Regions from separate parts of the Planococcus plakortidis genome, predicted to be linked through region 4. Evidence: riboswitches for the same ligand, from Rfam matches in the RefSeq annotation. Region 4 holds a riboswitch; each other region holds the start of a gene.
What was found. Region 4 has a riboswitch for thiamine pyrophosphate ahead of tenA (thiaminase II). Riboswitches for the same ligand answer to the same signal wherever they lie in the genome.

Region 1 (4,295 bases), 1.5 Mb from region 4:
GGTGCTTCAGATGATGATTCTGCCGCCAAGCCTTCCGATAGCAAAAAGCTTGATTTTCTAGCGATCCGCCAGGCATTGCTGCTTGTTTAAAAGTTCAAATCAACAATAAAAAGGCCGGAGAAAATGATTCATTTTCTCCGGCCTTTTATCGTTCAGCGGCTCTTTCGTGAGTCGCTGCGGTTGCGTGCATCGCTTTCATTGTCCGTATTGTTCTTTTTGCGGTTGTTCATCACTTTGCGGATGATCGGGTATGCAATCGGCCCGTATTTAATCGCAGATCTGACAAGTCTTCCAATCGCCATATTATATCGCTCCATTCATTTATCGTATTGAGGATTAGTATAGTTTTCCCGGTTTGGACTGATTTCAAACATCGGTAGGCGCCATGGCGTGGGCGATCAATATATCCTTATAGGAATGGACGCTTGAAATGGAAACGTATTCTGCATTACCGTGCCAGTCATCTCCGCTCGGCCCGAATTCGATGGCGCCTTGCCCGCCGGTTTTCTCGGCATAATAACGGGTATCGGCAGCACCGTGCTGCCCAAACAGTACAGGCTGTTCGGAGAGCGTCGATTCGACCGCTTTCATCAAGGTCTGGATATACGGGTGATCGTCCGTCGTCGTCAATGCAGGGGTCGAACCGCTCGCTTTATACTCCATGTCGAGCTCGAGCGTATCCGCCAGCTGTTCCATTTGCCGGATGATCTCGTCTTTATCCTGTCCTGGCATGAAGCGGATATCGTAGGACATCTTGCAGATTTCCGGCACCACGTTATAACGGTCGCCTGCGTTGATGATCGGCAAGTTGACGGATGGCTGCTCATAGTATTCCGTCGATTCTTTGCGGAACGGCAAATCCTTCATGCCGGCATGGAATTTCATCGCCGATTCGATGGCGTTAATGCCCTCCCATGGGCGCGATCCATGTGCTGGCTTGCCTTTAAACGTCAAGTCCATTCTTAGTATGCCTTTTGATTGCAAGCCGATCTTCAAATGGGTCGGCTCGCCACAAATGACGAAATCGCCGTAATGGCCTTGATCGACCAGCCATTTCGATGTATTGCGGCCGCCGATCTCTTCGTCGGTGACAATATGCAGGTGCACTTCGCGCGGCAAGGCGGAAGCATCGAGGTCAACAAATGCTTGCATCATGGCAGCGACGCCCGCTTTCATGTCGGCGGATCCGCGGCCATACAGTTTATCGCCTTCTTCAATAGGGGAAAATTGTTCTTTATGTCCCGGCACGACGTCAACGTGGCCGTTCCAGATGATCTTTTCGGCACCTTGCCCCTTAGATGCCGTCAACATCAAGTAGCCGTCGTTATCATGCACTTCCACTTCTTCGCCTTTCGCCTTGAGCCAGGCAGAGCAGAAAAGCAAGGCTTCGTTTGCGCCTTCTTTCGTATCGCTTTCGATCTTGATCAAATCCTTCAATAAATCAATCATAGAATCGGCAGTTTTCCAACTGCCTCCACCACCTTCCAGAAAGTTTGCTTGTTTTTAACTACCCTAATCCAGCCTGCTGAAACAGCCTTGCAAGCGAAGTGTGCGTTGTGTACAATACACATAATAGCGAAATAATTGTATACACCACAAGGGGAGCTTTGGCTGAGAGTGAACGATTAAGTTCTTACCCTTCGAACCTGTAAGTTAACGCTTGCGCAGGGATGTGGATGGAAAACCGGCCCGAGCGGCGCCAGGATCTGTCCTGGCGCCGTTTTTTATTATTGAAAAACGGTCCTTCTGGTGATGTGCAAATCCAAAAGGAGGCAGTTTGAATGAGGAATAAACGCGTGTTATTGATGGTCGAGATTGCGATTTTTGCAGCTCTCGGCTTTGTATTGGATTTTATCGCCTTTCGCATGCCGCAAGGCGGTTCGGTCAGCCTGGTCATGATCCCGATTGTGTTGATGGCTTTCCGCCGAGGGGTTGGGGCAGGGATTATCACGGGGCTTCTCGTCGGGTTGTTGCAGATCGTTACAGGTTTCATCTCGGTTGCGCCATTGTCGTTCGGCTTTGTCGTCATGCAAGTCGTTTTGGATTATTTATTGGCGTACGGCGTTGTCGGCTTAGCGGGGGTGATGCGCGGCCGTTACATGGAAGCCGTGCAGTCGAAGAAGACCGGGAAAGTCTTTGCCATGGTGGCGCTGGGCGTATTGATCGGCTCATTTCTCCGTTATACAGTCCACGTCATTACGGGTATCCTGTTTTTCGGCATGTTTGCTGAAGGCAATGTCTTTATCTATTCAGCGGTCTACAACGCAACCTATATGATTCCCGTAGCGCTTGTCGCGGCGATTGTTTGCTCTTTGCTGTTCATTACAGCGCCGCGGCTGACACAGCCGGATTCATGATCAAAACCGCCTAGCGATAGGCGGTTTTTTGATGGATAAAGAAAATAATGAGCGCTCTTTTTTGGTTATTTATGGGAAATGCTCGAAAGGTATGAGAGGCGAGAGCGACTTATTCTATGTTATAATGCTCAAATAGAATAGTTTGAAAGAAGGGTCAGTATGATAGCGACTAATGAAAAAGATATTGAAGGATTAAAAAAAGCCGGGCAAATGGTGGCGGAAATCCGCGAAACGATGAAAGCGGCCGTAAAACCGGGCATTACGACAAAAGAACTCGACGAACTTGGCGGCCGCCTGTTCAAAGAATGGGGCGGCGTCTCTGCCCCGAAATCGGAATATGATTTCCCCGGCTATACATGCATCAGCGTCAACGAAGAAGTGGCGCACGGGATTCCAGGGAAACGCGTCATCAACGACGGCGATATCGTCAATATCGATGTGTCGGGTTCGTTTGGCGATTATTTTGCGGATACCGGCATTTCTTTTGTGGTCGGGGAAGGCCATGAAGATAAAGAAAAGCTTTGCAAAGCAGCAGAATCCGCCTTTGAACGCGCGATGACAAAAGTGAAGGCTGGGGCGAAGCTGAACCAGATCGGTAAGGCAGTCGAGCGTGAAGCAAAAGATCAAGGCTTGTTCGTCATCAAGAACCTGACGGGCCATGGTGTCGGGAAATCGCTTCATGAAGCGCCGCAGCATATCCTCAATTATTACGATGCGTGGGAGACGACGATCTTGAAAGAAGGCATGGTGCTCGCAGTCGAGCCGTTTATTTCCCAAAAGGCCGAGCACATCATCGAGTCAGGGGATGGCTGGACCTTTATCACGCCGGACCAATCGCTTGTGGCGCAGATCGAGCATACCGTACTCGTCACAAAAGGCGAACCGGTTTTGCTGACGAAACTTGAAAAATAAAAGCATCGAATATAAAAAAACAACCATCAGCCGATGGTTGTTTTTTTATGGCGTCATACCTGTTTTTGCCGGCTTTTTCTTGATCAGCAGAATGCCGGTCAGTAAAACGCCGCTTAAGAACAAAGCTGCGGTACTGACCAATAATTCGTCCATGCCATGGCGAACGGCGATGGCAACGAACGCCCAGATGAAGACCAGGGTCAGCGGAATGTCCGAATGGTGGAAACGGATGTGAAGCGCCAATGCGGTCGCCACAGTCAGCATGATCACTGTCCATAACTGATCGCTCAAGCCCCAGCCGCTCCAATTATAGAAGGTCAGGACATAACTGATATTGGCGATGGTCGCGACACTGATCCAGCCAAGATTGACCGAAACCGGCAAGCGTTCCATAAAGCCCCGTTCGCCGTTTCCGTATTCCAGATACAAAGCGATCAGCGACAATAGATAGGCAATCATTGTAACGATCGACCAAATAAACAACTCATAATGCCAGCAGAGCAGCCAGGCGATATTGAAAACAGCGCTCAAGATGAAATATAATGACATTTTTGCTGAAGGGCGCTTGCCTTTTTTCAAGCGCAGCCAAAAACCGACGATCCAGATAGCCAATAAAATATATATAACGGACCAGATGGAGAACGCATAACCGGCCGGCGTAAAGAGGACCGGCACACGGTTGGAGATTTCACCGGTAGTCTGACCGTTGATCGGCAGTATATTCGCCAAGGCATTCATGGTGACGACGGCGATAAATGCCAATGTCATCAGCAGTACGCGAATCATATGAAATCCCTCCTCAAATATCAGTATAAACTCGCTAGCCCGCACGACCAACAAGAAAGTGCAGGAAGTTTTTGAAAAATGGCGATATCGTGAAAAGTACAGGACGGTCGCCGTTCCCGTTATGGGGAGAGAGATGTTATACTTATTCATGTATTTTGAAAATTCGTGATTGCAGGGGGAAAAAGATGGTGAATACATATCCGGAAGTATGGGATCTCGATCGTTTATTTTCAGGGGGCA
Region 2 (4,295 bases), 220 kb from region 4:
TAAAAGGAGAATATCTTTACAACATTCAAAAATCAGTGGTCAAACTAAGTATTTGGAGAAGCGTTCGCTCGTAAACCCCTCTGCTCAATAATGCTGCGCATTACTTTCGCAAAGATAATGTCTCCCGTAGGTCGACCTTATCTTTCCTGTGGATCAGCGAGACGACCGAGACCCCGCAAGGCGCGAAGCGACTGAGGAGGCTTGGGCGCGAGCCCACGGAAAGCGAGCGATAAGCTTCGGAAAATACGACTTCTTATCTTTCTCGATAGCCTAGAAAAAGCAACCGCATCATGGTTGCTTTTTTCTTTATCAGAGGATGGTTTTCAGCCATGCCTGGCTCTATCCGTTAAAATTCGATGCGATCGATTTTTGCGCCTGTCGATTCGACGCCTTTCATGTATTTAATGCGTTTCTGCACAGCGGTTTCGTTCACTTGTTCATCTGCATGGTAGGAAGAACGCACCATCGGGCCAGCTTCGCAATGCTTAAATCCTTTTGAGAGCGCGATTTCCTTCAATTCCTGGAATTCATCCGGATGGTAATAACGGACGACGTCCAGGTGTTTCAATGTCGGCTGCAAATATTGGCCGATTGTCATGATGTCGACGTTGTGTGCCAACAAATCATCCATCGCTTCGATGATCTCTTCTTTCGTTTCCCCAAGCCCGACCATGATGCTCGATTTTGTCGGCACATGCGGCGCGATTTCCTTAACCCGCTTCAGCAATTCCAGGGAACGGTCATATGTCGCTCTCGCCCGGACGCGTTTCGTCAGGCGGCGCACCGTTTCGATATTGTGGTTGAAGATATCCGGTTCACTGCTCATCAACATATGCAGGCTTTCGTAATCGCCTTTCATATCGGACGGCAAAATCTCGACAGTCGTTTCCGGCATTTTCCGGTGGATGGCACGCACCGTCTCTGCAAAGACTGCAGCGCCTCCGTCCTTTAAATCATCACGCGCTACCGCTGTCACGACGACATGCTTCAAGTTCATGATTTCCGTCGATTCGGCTACGCGCTCCGGCTCGCCCCAATCCAATTCGTTCGGCAAGCCGGTCTTGACGGCACAGAACCGGCACGCTCTTGTGCATGTATCCCGAGGATCATGAAAGTCGCAGTGCGGCGCTCGCTCCAACATTCGTGGATATTCGGGCATCTTGCTTCTTCGCATACCGTGTTCAAATTTTTCTCACGCATCAATTTCTTCAGATCATTATAGGTTTCGTTCGTGTTCAATTTCACTTTTAGCCATTCGGGTTTACGTTCACGCTGCTTGGTTTTTGTCATCGCATAAGTTCCCCTTTCTCTTCTCGTCGGTAGTTCCACTCTTCACTCGCGTATTTGGCTTCGAGCACACGTACTTCTTCCAGCAATTCAGCTGGCGGTTCGAATTTTTCCAGACGGATGCCAAGCCCCGTTTCAAATCCAGCCTTGAATGCCTGCTGCACTTTTTCTAAGCTTGCCGGTTCTGGCATGAGCTCGTTGATCGCGACAGCGCGTGTGCGGAAAGCTTGGCGCGCCCTTTCCTTCACCGATTCACTCGGGTAGACGAACAATTCGAACAAACGTTTTTCATCCAACTGCAGCGGAATCGAACCGTGCTGCAAAATGATGCCTTGTTTTCTTGTCTGTGCGCTTCCTGCCGCTTTCCTGCCTTCAACAGTCAGTTCATGCCAGGATGGTTCTTCAAAACATACCGCCGAAGATTCTTTCGGCCGCTTAGATTCAGCAGCTAATTGTGCATGAATCCCTAAGTTCCGGTAGCCTTCGAGCAAGCCGCGGGAAATGACCAAATACGCTTCTTTCACTGACTTCGGCATGGATGGATGATGCTCCGGAATCACTATGCTGTAAGTCAATTCCTGGTCGTGCAGCACGGCTTTTCCGCCGGTCTGCCTCCTGACCAAGGGTACGCCCATTTGCGCAGCTTTTTCGAGATCGATGCTGCCGTTCAATTTCTGGAAAAATCCCACTGATATCCCAGCTGGCGCCCATCCGTAAAACCGGAGGGTGGGTTTCATGCCCGTCTTGCGCTGCCAGTTCATCAATGCTTCATCCATTGCCATATTGTAGGCCGGCGTGCAAAGCCCCGACTCCATATAGCCCCATGTTTCCTCCAAAATGTCTCAACTCCTCTCAGCTTATGCATGACTCCTAAGCCCATAAAAAAACACCGCTTTCCCATGGGGAAGCGGTGTATGCAGGCAAGTGGAAGCATACGTACCACTTCCCTACGCTGGCATGGTCCAGATCAGGTTCAAGGGGTCCAGGCATTCGCCCGTCTCAGCCAGTCAATCCCGGCTCCCCCAGTGGTCAGCTATGTATAGTTCTCCTTGAGCTTAACATTGTCCTTAAGAAATCTCAATATACAAAATAATTTTTCTTTCATTTTCATCCATTTATTTAAATTTATAACAAATAAAACTCTCCTTTTCCGTCGGATGGATAGGAAGAGTTTTACATCAGATGATGGTCTTGCCATTTTGCGCTAAAGCGAAATGGATGCTGTGCTGAAGGGTACGGAAGCATTCATACCCCGAAAGATCCACACCCGCTTCTGTGATCGTCATGCTGGTATGCGGTGAAATACCGGCCAGTACGGTCTTTGTGCCAATCAAACCGGCGGCAGAACCCAGTTTTTCGATGAGCATCGCGGCATGCTGGTTGAAGCTTTCATTCAGCCCGGTCAAATCAAGCAGCAAATAGCGCGCTTTGTATTTCGGCAAATTTTCAAGCGTCTTGAACAACAGCTCTTCAGCACGCGCTTCGTCGTAGCGGCCAAGAAGCGGTACGACGACGATATCTTCGAGCACCGGGATCAGAGGAGAAGAAAGTTCACGAATCATGTCATGGAGATCCGCCGTCTTTTCGTCCACTAGCTGTTCAAGTTCGCGGATTTTTTCGGATTCCTTGCGGCGTGCCAGTGAATGGATATTTTTTTCAATCGTCTCGTCCGATGGGAAATAACGGATCAGGCATCCTTCATGTCCTTCGATCTGAGAATGGACAACTTCATACCAAATGTTGCGGCCCAAAAGCGAGCTGAAGATCCCTGCATAATGGGCAGGCAAAAAACTGCCGCCGATCTTTTTTCCTTGTGCCACATTGATTTGATATTCCCAGCTGTTTTTCAGCGTCACTTCCAAAGTCCCGGCTTCGACGTCCAGATTATGGATCGTTGCCACTCCCCATCCGGCTGATGCATATGTATTGGTGATGAGTTCAGAAGCTCTCAGAACGGAGACCCCGCCCATTTTGTGGAAGTAATCCCCCACTACCTGGCCTTGCCGATACCCTGTCGATTCCAAAACGACAGCTGCCGCCTCTTCCCCGGAGATTTCCTCAATCGAATCAAAAAACATTTTCATTGCAGTGGAAGTCCAAAACAGCACCGAATTCTGGCCTTCAAAGAGGAAGCGCCCTTCCGTGAGGTCCCATTCAAAATCCAATCCGCCCACGTTAACCTTCGTTTGTTGCGTCATCGTATAGCCATCCTCCCTAATTAGTCCTATGGATTCATCATACGCGAGCCCGTAACCCCCATCAAGTTTGAATGTTTTAAAGCGTTTCAATTAAGGAATAGATAAACAAGAACGCTAAAGGAGAGGTGCTAACAATGGCAGAAAAAGACCGTTTCAACGAAAAGGAACGAAAGTCGAACGACGGGGCTCCAATGGACAATCCTGAACAAATCAAAACCGATAAAGAAACCATGACAGAGATGCACGAAGAAGAAATGAACGTGGATTCCATCCCTTTGGAAGATTTGAAGCAGGACATGAAAGACGAGAAAAATCCCCGTGACACTAAAGATGATTCAGCGAGTGAGGAAAAACATCCTGAATGATTCAATCTGCAGGCTCCTGGCCCGCAGCTTATCGGTAGATAATACCACTGCAAAGGAGAGAGTTGGATGGCACAAGAAGAACTGAAACAACAAGCCTTAAAAATATTGGAAGACAGCATGATCGGGACCTTGGCAACCATTAAAGACAACAAACCGCACTCCCGTTACATGACTTTCTTTAACGATGAATTCACTTTATACACGGCGACAAGCAAGCAGACGCAGAAAGTCGATGAACTGGAGAAGAACCCGAACGCACACATCCTGCTAGGTTACGAGGGTGAAGGCGTAGGCGATAGCTTTCTCGAAATCGAAGGGCAAATGTCGCTGCGGGATGACCGTGAGCTGATCGATAAAGTATGGAATGAGCACTTGACCGGCTGGTTCGACGGCCCTGAAGACCCGAACTTGATCATCCTGGCGATCACGCCGACTCGTGTGCGCT
Region 3 (4,295 bases), 840 kb from region 4:
CGGTTCGTCTAGCAAGATAAGCGGCTGTGGGCTCAAGAGGCTCCGGATAAAGGCGGCGCGCTGCTTCATGCCGCCCGACAATTGATGCGGATAGGATTGTTCGTATCCCGAAAGTCCTGCTTTTCCCATCATTTGAATGGCTGCTTGACGATCTTTATGCCCGGCGATTTCAGCTCCTAACAAAACATTGTCCAGTACGGTGCGCCAAGGCAATAGGGATGGGCTTTGCGGCATATAGCTGACAGATCCTTTTTGGCCGTTGATGTTCTCGCCGTCCAACAAGATCGCTCCTGCATCCGGTTCATAGAGCCCGCCAATCAAATGGAACAAGGTGCTTTTGCCGCTGCCGGAAGGGCCGAGCACGGCAACAAATTCATCTTCTGCTATATTCAATGATAACTCCTTCAGCACTTCGGTCCCGTCAAAGATTTTCGTCAATTGTTCAATCGCCAATTCAGCCATTCGAATTTCCTCCTCCGCTCGTTTTCCAGCGGATGACCCGCTTTTCGAGTAACACGATCGCCGCAAAAAATAGCATGCTCAAACACATGATCAACAGGATCGCGACAAATACTTGCGTCGTCTTGAACGAAGAAGAAGCGAGCGTCATATAGACGCCGATGCCTTCCTGCGCCCCGAGCCATTCAGAAATGACAGCGCCCATGACGCTATAGGTCGCCGCAATTTTCAAGCCTGAAAAGATCGACGGCATCGCATGCGGCCATTCGAGCTTCCAAAAAATCTGGCGTCTGTTAGCTCCGGCCATTTTCATATAATGCAGCAACTCGCCGCTCGTCTGCCTGAACCCATCAAGTGCCGCGATGGTGATCGGGAAAAAGCATACGAGAATGATAATGATTAGTTTCGGCAATAAGCCAAAGCCGAACCAAATGACCAACAGCGGCGCCAAAACGATAATCGGGATATTTTGCGATAAAATCAGCAAAGGATAAAAGGTCTCCCGCAGTTTCGGCACGAGATGGAGGAGCATCGCGACGCCGAGCCCGATCGACGATCCGATGAAAAAGCCGAGAATCGATAACCGGATCGTCGAAAACAAATGACCGCTGTAATTCGGCCAACTGTTTACCGCTTCCAGCCCGATTTGATAAGGGGTCGGAAGTAGCCAGTCCGGCACTTCAAACAGCGGCACCAGCACTTGCCAGATGATCAATAAAAGGATGAGGACCAGAACCGGTCTCCATCCTTTTCGCACAATCATCACGGCCGGTATTTCTCCGTCAATTTATCCATCGATGCGCCGCTCGGCTGATACAGCACTTTGATTTGGGAGATGACGTTCGGGCTGCCGTTTTCGATCATCGCCTCGTTCATTTCTTCGACGATTGAAAATAACTGCGCCAGATCACCTTCCATCGTCGTCTCCAATGGATTGACTTGGTACGGGACGCCTGACTTTTCAATGACGGCGATCGCTTTGTCCACATACGGGATGACGTTTTCCCCGTTTTTCGTTTTCGGGATGATTTGAATACTTAAGAGTGCATTGGCCATCAGTTTTCCCCCTCCGGTAAAAATTCGTTGGTATACGCCTCTTCAACGTCCAGTTCCTCATCCAACAAGCCGTTGTCGAACATCCAGGCTGCATAATCCGCCCACACTTGCTCTTGTTGTTCGCCGAATTGCGGCGCATCGTCCTGATATTTCGGCGACAGCCATTCCTGGCTCGCTTTCACCAGTTCCGGGTCCAAATCCGGTACCGACTCGATGAGGATGTCCGCTGCTTGTTCCGGCTCATCGATGGCGAATTCATAGCCTTGCGACACCGCTTTGGTGAATGCACGCACCGTTTCCGGATCTTCTGCAATCATGTCTTCGTTGGTCATCAGGATCGGAGTGTAATAATCCAGTTTGTCCGAGTAATCGGTCAAATACTGCATGTTCAACTCATCGCCGCGTAACTCTGCTTCAATGCCCGTCCAGCCATAATAGATCCACGCAAAATCGATATCGCGCTCGACGGCTGTGAAAAAGTCGCTATTGCCGATATTGACGATGTCGACGTTTTCCACATCGGCGTCGTCTTGTTCCATGATGGACCCAAGCACCGCTTTTTCGACCGGCGCGCCCCATCCGCCGTAGGTTTTCCCTTCGTAATCACTTGGCGACTCAATGCCTTTGTCTTTAGGCGATGCAAATCCGGAGGTGTTGTGCTGGATGAGCGCCGCGATTGAAACGATCGGGATGTCCTGCACTCTCGCTTCCGTCAAACTTTCCTGTGCCCCGATGCCGAATTCCGCCTGCTTGGAAGCGACCAATTGATTGGCGCCCGCTTCACCCGGCAAAATGATTTCTACATCGAGCCCTTGCTCTTCAAAATAGCCCTTTTGCTGTGCCACATACAACCCGGTATGATTAGTATTCGGCGTCCAATCCAAGACCATCGTCACTTCTTGTAATCCCTGTTGTTCATTCGCCACATCGCTGCCCGGATTTTCCGCTTCGTCCGTGCATGCCGCCATCAGCAATACCGGCGCGATGGCAATCGTCCATTTTTTCATGTTGTTTCCCCCTCTGAATAGATCCATAAAAAATGATTTCAGGAGCTGAATCAGGGGACATATCCAATTGCGGATACAAAAAAAGCGCCCAAGGTTATGGAAACCTTGGGCGCATATCATCGCAGAATAGACCGATTTGAATATGTTCCCTCCGCTGGTATTAGCCAGTTCAGGTTCCAAGGGTCAATATCTCACGGATATTCTCTCAATCGGCAACACCGATTCCCCCACATGTGTTTTATGAAATTAGCATTTGTCTTTCAAAGACTATCTTGTCACAATTGCCCGAGATGTTCAAGCTCTGTCTAACATCTCGGTTGAACAAACAAGATTTCCTTACATTGGGACAGCTTCACCGCTATAAACTTTGAGTTCCATCGGTGCGCTCATGAACCCAGCCGCTTTTTTAGAAAAAGCCGTAAAATGCTTACTCGCGTTATGTGCTTCGATCGCTTGCGCATCTTCCCATACTTCAACCATCGTGAAATGGCCGTCCTTCTCTACCGATTTCATCAAATCGTATTGAACATTGCCTCGCTCTTGACGCGACGCGTCGATCAGGATTTTACTTTCGTTTAAAAAAGCTTGCTTCTGGTCCGGTTTCACTTGCAAATGTGCGTGGATAATCATCATGTGATTTCGCCATCCTTTAATGTGTATTTTTAATAATCTACGATATTGTCTTGCATGCGCCTCAGCATATCGCTAAGCGCATCCACTTCCTCAGCGGTAAAATCATGGAGCATTTGCTTGATGAAGCCCGTATTTTCTTTGCGGTATTCGACGATGCGCTCGCGGCCTTCATCGGTTAGGCTGACAAAGATTACGCGATTGTCCTCTGGATTTCTGCGCTTTGTGACCATGCCACTCGTTTCTAGTTGTTTCAAGTGGCGCGTCACCGCGGCGCTATCGATATTGACCAATTTTTGCAGCGTCGACTGATTGATTTCGTCCACTTTATAAAGCTGCGACAATAACTCATAACGCGACGCGCTGATACCCGTGCAGCGCTCGAACTTCGGGCTGATTTGATTGGTCAGGCCTTTAAACTGGTGCAGCACTTGTTCCTGCTTTGAAAATGAACACGGCATTAGCAAACCTCCTAAATGATCGATAAAGTCAATTGATGATTACACCTACTATAAATTGACCAGTCAAATATATTACATAAGCCCTCCGTACTTAAAAGGTGGCGGGATCAGCTCCACGTCGTGATTGTGTCGACCGGCAAGCGGTACGACTGGAAGCCTTCGCTCGCGGCTTTACCGATCGTCAAGAGCATAACCGGTACATAACGCTCTTTTTCCAAGCCGAATGTTTCAGCGATTTTCTCCTTATCATAGCCCCCGATTGGGTTGGTGTCGTAGCCGAATGCACGGGCAACGAGCATCAATTGCATGGAGACAAGCCCTGAGTCGAGCATCACGATGTCTTTCATCTGATCAGCGGACATGCCTTCATACATCGGCTTGAAATAATTGAGCTGGAAGTCTTTTACGTCTTCCGGCATGTAGCCGTGTTCGACCGCCTTGCTGTAAATTTCTTCTGCGTATTCATAATTTTTCCGGTCCCCGAACACCGCGATGACTGCGGAAGAACTCATGACTTTATCTAAATTGAATGATGCAAGCGGCGCGAGCTTTTCTTTTCCTTCTGGGCTGTCAATGACGACAAACCTCCATGGCTGCATATTGATGGAAGAAGGCGCTTTCGTTGCCTGCTCCAGGATTTCCGTCATTTCCTCGCGGCTGATTTTCACCGTCGGATTGTAGT
Region 4 (4,295 bases):
TTATCGTACCCATCAGAAAATAAATTGCTGGATTCCTGAACAAGGTGGACCACCTCCTTTACGGCTAATTCCTTATAGGCGGCATGGTGCGTCGGGCCGTGGCCATGGCCGATATCAAGCGGATATGCGAGAGCTGCCTGGATGAATTCCTTGGCGGTGAACAAAGCATCTTCTACGTCTTTGCCTTTGCCGAGTTCGGCGGTTAGCGCCGCTGAAAACGTGCATCCGGTGCCGTGCGTCTGTTTTGTCTGGAGGCGTTCCGAGCGCAGCAAGAGCACCGTGCCTTGCTGATCCAGATAAAAGTCTTCCGCTACATCAGGGTCATTGCTATGGCCGCCTTTGATGACCACGGCTTTCGCGCCGAGCGATAGAATCGCTTCCGCCGCTTCTCTTCGCGATACATCATCGGTGATGTCGATTCCGCTCAATACTTCCGCCTCGGGGATATTCGGCGTGATGATGGCAGCGAGCGGCACGAGCATCGTTTTGATGGCTTCCACTGCTTCTTGTTGCAATAAGGAAGCGCCGCCTTTTGCGATCATGACGGGATCGATGACGAGTTTGTCCCAGCCGTAGCGCTTGATGCCTTGAGCTGTTTCTTCGATGATGCCGGCATCAAACAGCATGCCGGTCTTGAGCGCGCGGATATCGAAGTCCGTCCCGATCGCATCGAGCTGTTCATTCACTGCTTTTCGGTCCATAGGATAAATGCCGTGGACACCCAATGTGTTTTGGGCAGTCACCGCCGTTACTACTGAACAGCCGAATGCGCCGAGTTCCTGGAAGGTTTTCAAATCGGCCTGTATGCCTGCACCGCCGCCTGAATCGGATCCGGCGATCGTCAGTACTTGCGCTTTAGTTTCCATAAAGAACCGCCTCCTGTTTGGATAGTTCATCAAAAAATGCCATTTGGAAACTGCCTGGCGTGAGTGCGCTTTTAGCTGCCCGGCTCCCTGCGTTCGCATACAGCTGCAAGCCATAGGCAAGCACATCAAGCGCGACAGATTCTTCGTCCGTCAAGAATGCCGCAAGTACTGCGCTGAGTAAACAACCCATTCCCGTGACCGATGCCATCAACGGGTCTCCGCCTGTGATGTGCTCGGTCCTTTCGCCATCTGTCACTAAATCGCTTGTGCCTGTTACCGCGACAATTGTTTGGTATTCATCAGCCACTTGTTTAGCGATAGCTTCCAAATCGCCTTGCCCTTCTCCTGCGTCGACACCGCGCGCTTGCCAGTCCGCTCCTGCGATAGCTGCGAGTTCACCTGCATTGCAGCGGAGTAGCGTGATATCGAGTTCCGTCAGCAATCGCTTCACGGCCTGCAAGCGATAAGCTGTGGCCCCGGCACCGACCGGATCCAACACAATCGGGATGCCTTTTTTCATTGCGGCGCGTCCCGCGATGAGCATGCTTTCTAATGAGCGCTCCGTGATCGTGCCGATATTGAGCGACAAGGCATCGGCGTGTCCTGTGAGTTCGGCGACTTCCTGTTGCTCGTCGCCCATGACCGGCGAGACGCCGAGCGCGAGGAGTCCATTTGCCTGAAAGTTCGAGACGACGTGATTGGTGATGCAATGGATCAATGGCTTACGTGCGCGTAAATCCCTAAGCATGGCGGACACTCTCCTCTTGTGCAGGAAGTTCCCACGTTTCCATCGTCCACGCCTGCTGCCAGAACTGCCATTCGTAATAGCTGCTCCTTCTGAAGCGTGTCTTCAATTCCTCGCGGCGTTCTTCCGGCAAGCCTTCAGCCAACCGGTCCATGCGTGCGATTTGTTCATTGACCAGTTCCCCGAACCATTCGGAGCCGTATGTGCCGATCCATTTCTGGAATATCGGTTCTTCCGGCGTTGCAGTCTTCAAACGTTCACCGATTTCGTAATAAAGCCAATAACATGGAAGCAAGGCTGCGAGCACATCCGCCAAATCCCCTTCTGCCGAGCGGTACATATGCGAAACGTACGCATAGGCGTGCGGCGACGGTTCGAATAGTTGCCAATCTTCTTCAGTCACCCCAAGCAATTCCATAAACGATTCATGAAGCGCAAGTTCTGCGGCACAGGTCTGTTCGGCATGATGCGCGAAAGACTGTGTGGTTTTAAGATCTTTGGCTTTCGTGGCACCGATCGCCTGCACTTTCGCGAAATGGGTCAGGTAATAGGCGTCTTGCATGACGTAAAATTTGAAGACATCAAGCGGCAAATCGCCTTTCGCGATGCCTTTCACAAACGGGTGTTCAAAACTTGCGTCCCATAAATCTGCGCATTCAAACCGGACTTCTTTACAAAATGTCATGTCGCTCTCTCCTTTTTTGGGCAAAATAAAACACCGCTTCCCAGGTAAGGAAGCGGCGATAAAGGTCAGCTTAAGAAATTGGAGAAAGGCTCACAATTCGCCCACTTCCCTACGCTGGTATGATCCAGATCAGGTTCAAAGGGTCCGGACTCTTGTCCGTCTCAGCCAACATGGCTCCCCTAGTGGAATAGCGATATTTTTTTATTGTCGGCAATAGAATAACATAGCTGGCTTGCGAATTCAAAACTTTTCGAAATTAAGATGGCAGGAGTTTTGTTGTTTAATTGGAATTAGCTTGCACTTTTCACCTACTAGTTATCCGCAGCCTAGCCTGGGGTTGAGCTTTCCCTCTTAAGCGCGATGCTGCTTTTGGATTTCGTTGTACAGGAAAGTGACTGGGTGAATGGTTTTTGCGATTTCGTCCGTTTCGGTTTATTTTCTTAGGTAGTCGAAAGTGAAAATGGTTTGGAATCGATTTACTGACACCATGGTATTGTTCTGCCGCTTGCAAGCATTTATTTCACATACCCGGCCTTCAATGAACGATGCATTTCGTTTTCACTTTAAAACTAGAGCTGCAGCGAAAGGGGCTGACGCCGGAGGGATCGCGCGGGACTGGCGAGACCTATATGGCGCAGCCATAAGGGCTCGACGCCCGCCCCTCGGCAAGCATGCCCCTTCAGCGCAAGCTCAAAACTTCTACATTTTTCAGGAAATACTGCAATGGTCTGCCTGTTGTAAGCAAGTCTCCATTTCCCACACCCTGCCTTCAATGAACAATGCATTTCGTTTTCATTCTAAAACTAGAGCTGCAGCGAAAACCGGCGACTCCGGGAGGTATAGCGAGACAATTGAGACCCTGGACTGAGCGTAAGCGAGGGAAGCGGCTCAATGCGAGCCCTCCGGAAAGCGTCCGGTTGCAGCGCAAGCTCTCCACTCAAAATCCACTCAAAAAAAGAACCTCCAAAATGGAGGCCCTAAATTTCTTCCACATATTCAATCTGGTAATCCCCGTACTCGTCGATCACGATGGTGTAGCGGCGCCGGTGGTCGATCGTTCCGGTTTCGCCATTCGCTTCGTGATAATTGAACACCGCGCCTGCTTCGACGTATGCACGGTCGCCTTCAATTTCGACGGAACCGACTTCCGGCACAACCGAATCGAACACGCGGCCCTCTTCGGAATACTCCTGTATGACACTGTCCACCGCTTCGACGGCTTGGCTTCCCGGCATCAGATACGTTGAGTAATAATTGAGCTCCTCGTCATTCATCGAATACGGCAGCAAATCGTAATAAGCTTCGATGAAACTCGACAATAAGGCCTCGTCAAAATATGCATCTTTCACGGACGGTTCGACCAATTGGGAGTCGGGCAGCGGGTCTGGGTTGTTCGCCCATGTGTCCAATAAGTCCTTTTTCAAGTACAGCGGAATGGCATAGCCGATTTCGGGATTGTCTTCAAGCATCACCGAATTGATGCCGAGCACTTTGCCGGTACTTGCATCCAACAGCGGCCCGCCGCTTGATCCTTGCTTGATCAAGGCGTTCATTTCATACAGATCCGTATAGACGAAGACTTCCGAGAAATCGACGCCGGTATCGGTGATTACCCCTTCCGTCGCAGTATTCGCCGCGTTTTCAGGGCTGCCGATGGCGATGACGGGCGTGCCGATATCGACGGGTTCCATTTCCTGCTCGAGCGGCTCTTTTCCTGCGAGTTCTTCAACCCGCACAAGCGCCAGATCCTCATCGAGCGAGATGCCGATCACTTTGCCGGCGAATTCCTGGCCGTCGCTGTTGACGAGTGAGATAAACGTGGCATCGCGCACGACATGGGCGTTTGTCAAAATGTCGCCTTGGTTATTGTATAAAAAGCCGGACCCTTGCTCGAAATCGGTATAGATCGTGTAGACATGTGTCTTGGCGTTCGCAATCATCACCGCTTTTTCCTGGGCGGCCGTATCGACCGGTGAATCCGCCTGCCCGGTTTCAGCTT

Region 1: it holds a riboswitch for thiamine pyrophosphate, as region 4 does, so the genes downstream of both, thiT (energy-coupled thiamine transporter ThiT) here and tenA (thiaminase II) in region 4, are expected to answer to the same signal.
Region 2: it holds a riboswitch for thiamine pyrophosphate, as region 4 does, so the genes downstream of both, BBI15_RS13405 (lipoate--protein ligase family protein) here and tenA (thiaminase II) in region 4, are expected to answer to the same signal.
Region 3: it holds a riboswitch for thiamine pyrophosphate, as region 4 does, so the genes downstream of both, BBI15_RS08245 (ABC transporter substrate-binding protein) here and tenA (thiaminase II) in region 4, are expected to answer to the same signal.

The regions. Positions count from the first base shown of each region.
Region 1 covers NZ_CP016539.2:998,229-1,002,523, forward strand. Annotated here, with positions in the region: gene BBI15_RS05010 (SGNH/GDSL hydrolase family protein) at 1-90, shown strand, start outside; gene BBI15_RS16525 (hypothetical protein) at 153-302, opposite strand; gene BBI15_RS05015 (M20 family metallopeptidase) at 367-1,449, opposite strand; TPP riboswitch at 1,589-1,688, shown strand; gene thiT (energy-coupled thiamine transporter ThiT) at 1,782-2,357, shown strand; gene map (type I methionyl aminopeptidase) at 2,517-3,269, shown strand; gene BBI15_RS05030 (tryptophan-rich sensory protein) at 3,315-4,055, opposite strand; gene BBI15_RS05035 (M3 family oligoendopeptidase) at 4,241-4,295, shown strand, end outside.
Region 2 covers NZ_CP016539.2:2,683,984-2,688,278, forward strand. Annotated here, with positions in the region: partial or broken gene lipA (lipoyl synthase) at 347-1,290, opposite strand; gene BBI15_RS13405 (lipoate--protein ligase family protein) at 1,287-2,126, opposite strand; TPP riboswitch at 2,215-2,321, opposite strand; gene BBI15_RS13410 (STAS domain-containing protein) at 2,466-3,485, opposite strand; gene BBI15_RS13415 (hypothetical protein) at 3,620-3,850, shown strand; gene BBI15_RS13420 (pyridoxamine 5'-phosphate oxidase family protein) at 3,917-4,295, shown strand, end outside.
Region 3 covers NZ_CP016539.2:1,626,707-1,631,001, reverse strand. Annotated here, with positions in the region: gene BBI15_RS08260 (ABC transporter ATP-binding protein) at 1-462, opposite strand, end outside; gene BBI15_RS08255 (ABC transporter permease) at 455-1,222, opposite strand; gene BBI15_RS08250 (thiamine-binding protein) at 1,222-1,515, opposite strand; gene BBI15_RS08245 (ABC transporter substrate-binding protein) at 1,515-2,522, opposite strand; TPP riboswitch at 2,652-2,761, opposite strand; gene BBI15_RS08240 (putative quinol monooxygenase) at 2,859-3,155, opposite strand; gene BBI15_RS08235 (MarR family winged helix-turn-helix transcriptional regulator) at 3,185-3,613, opposite strand; gene BBI15_RS08230 (nitroreductase family protein) at 3,721-4,295, opposite strand, start outside.
Region 4 covers NZ_CP016539.2:2,463,086-2,467,380, forward strand. Annotated here, with positions in the region: gene thiD (bifunctional hydroxymethylpyrimidine kinase/phosphomethylpyrimidine kinase) at 1-866, opposite strand, end outside; gene thiE (thiamine phosphate synthase) at 1-13, opposite strand, end outside; gene thiM (hydroxyethylthiazole kinase) at 856-1,614, opposite strand; gene tenA (thiaminase II) at 1,607-2,296, opposite strand; TPP riboswitch at 2,386-2,487, opposite strand; gene BBI15_RS12475 (S1C family serine protease) at 3,274-4,295, opposite strand, start outside.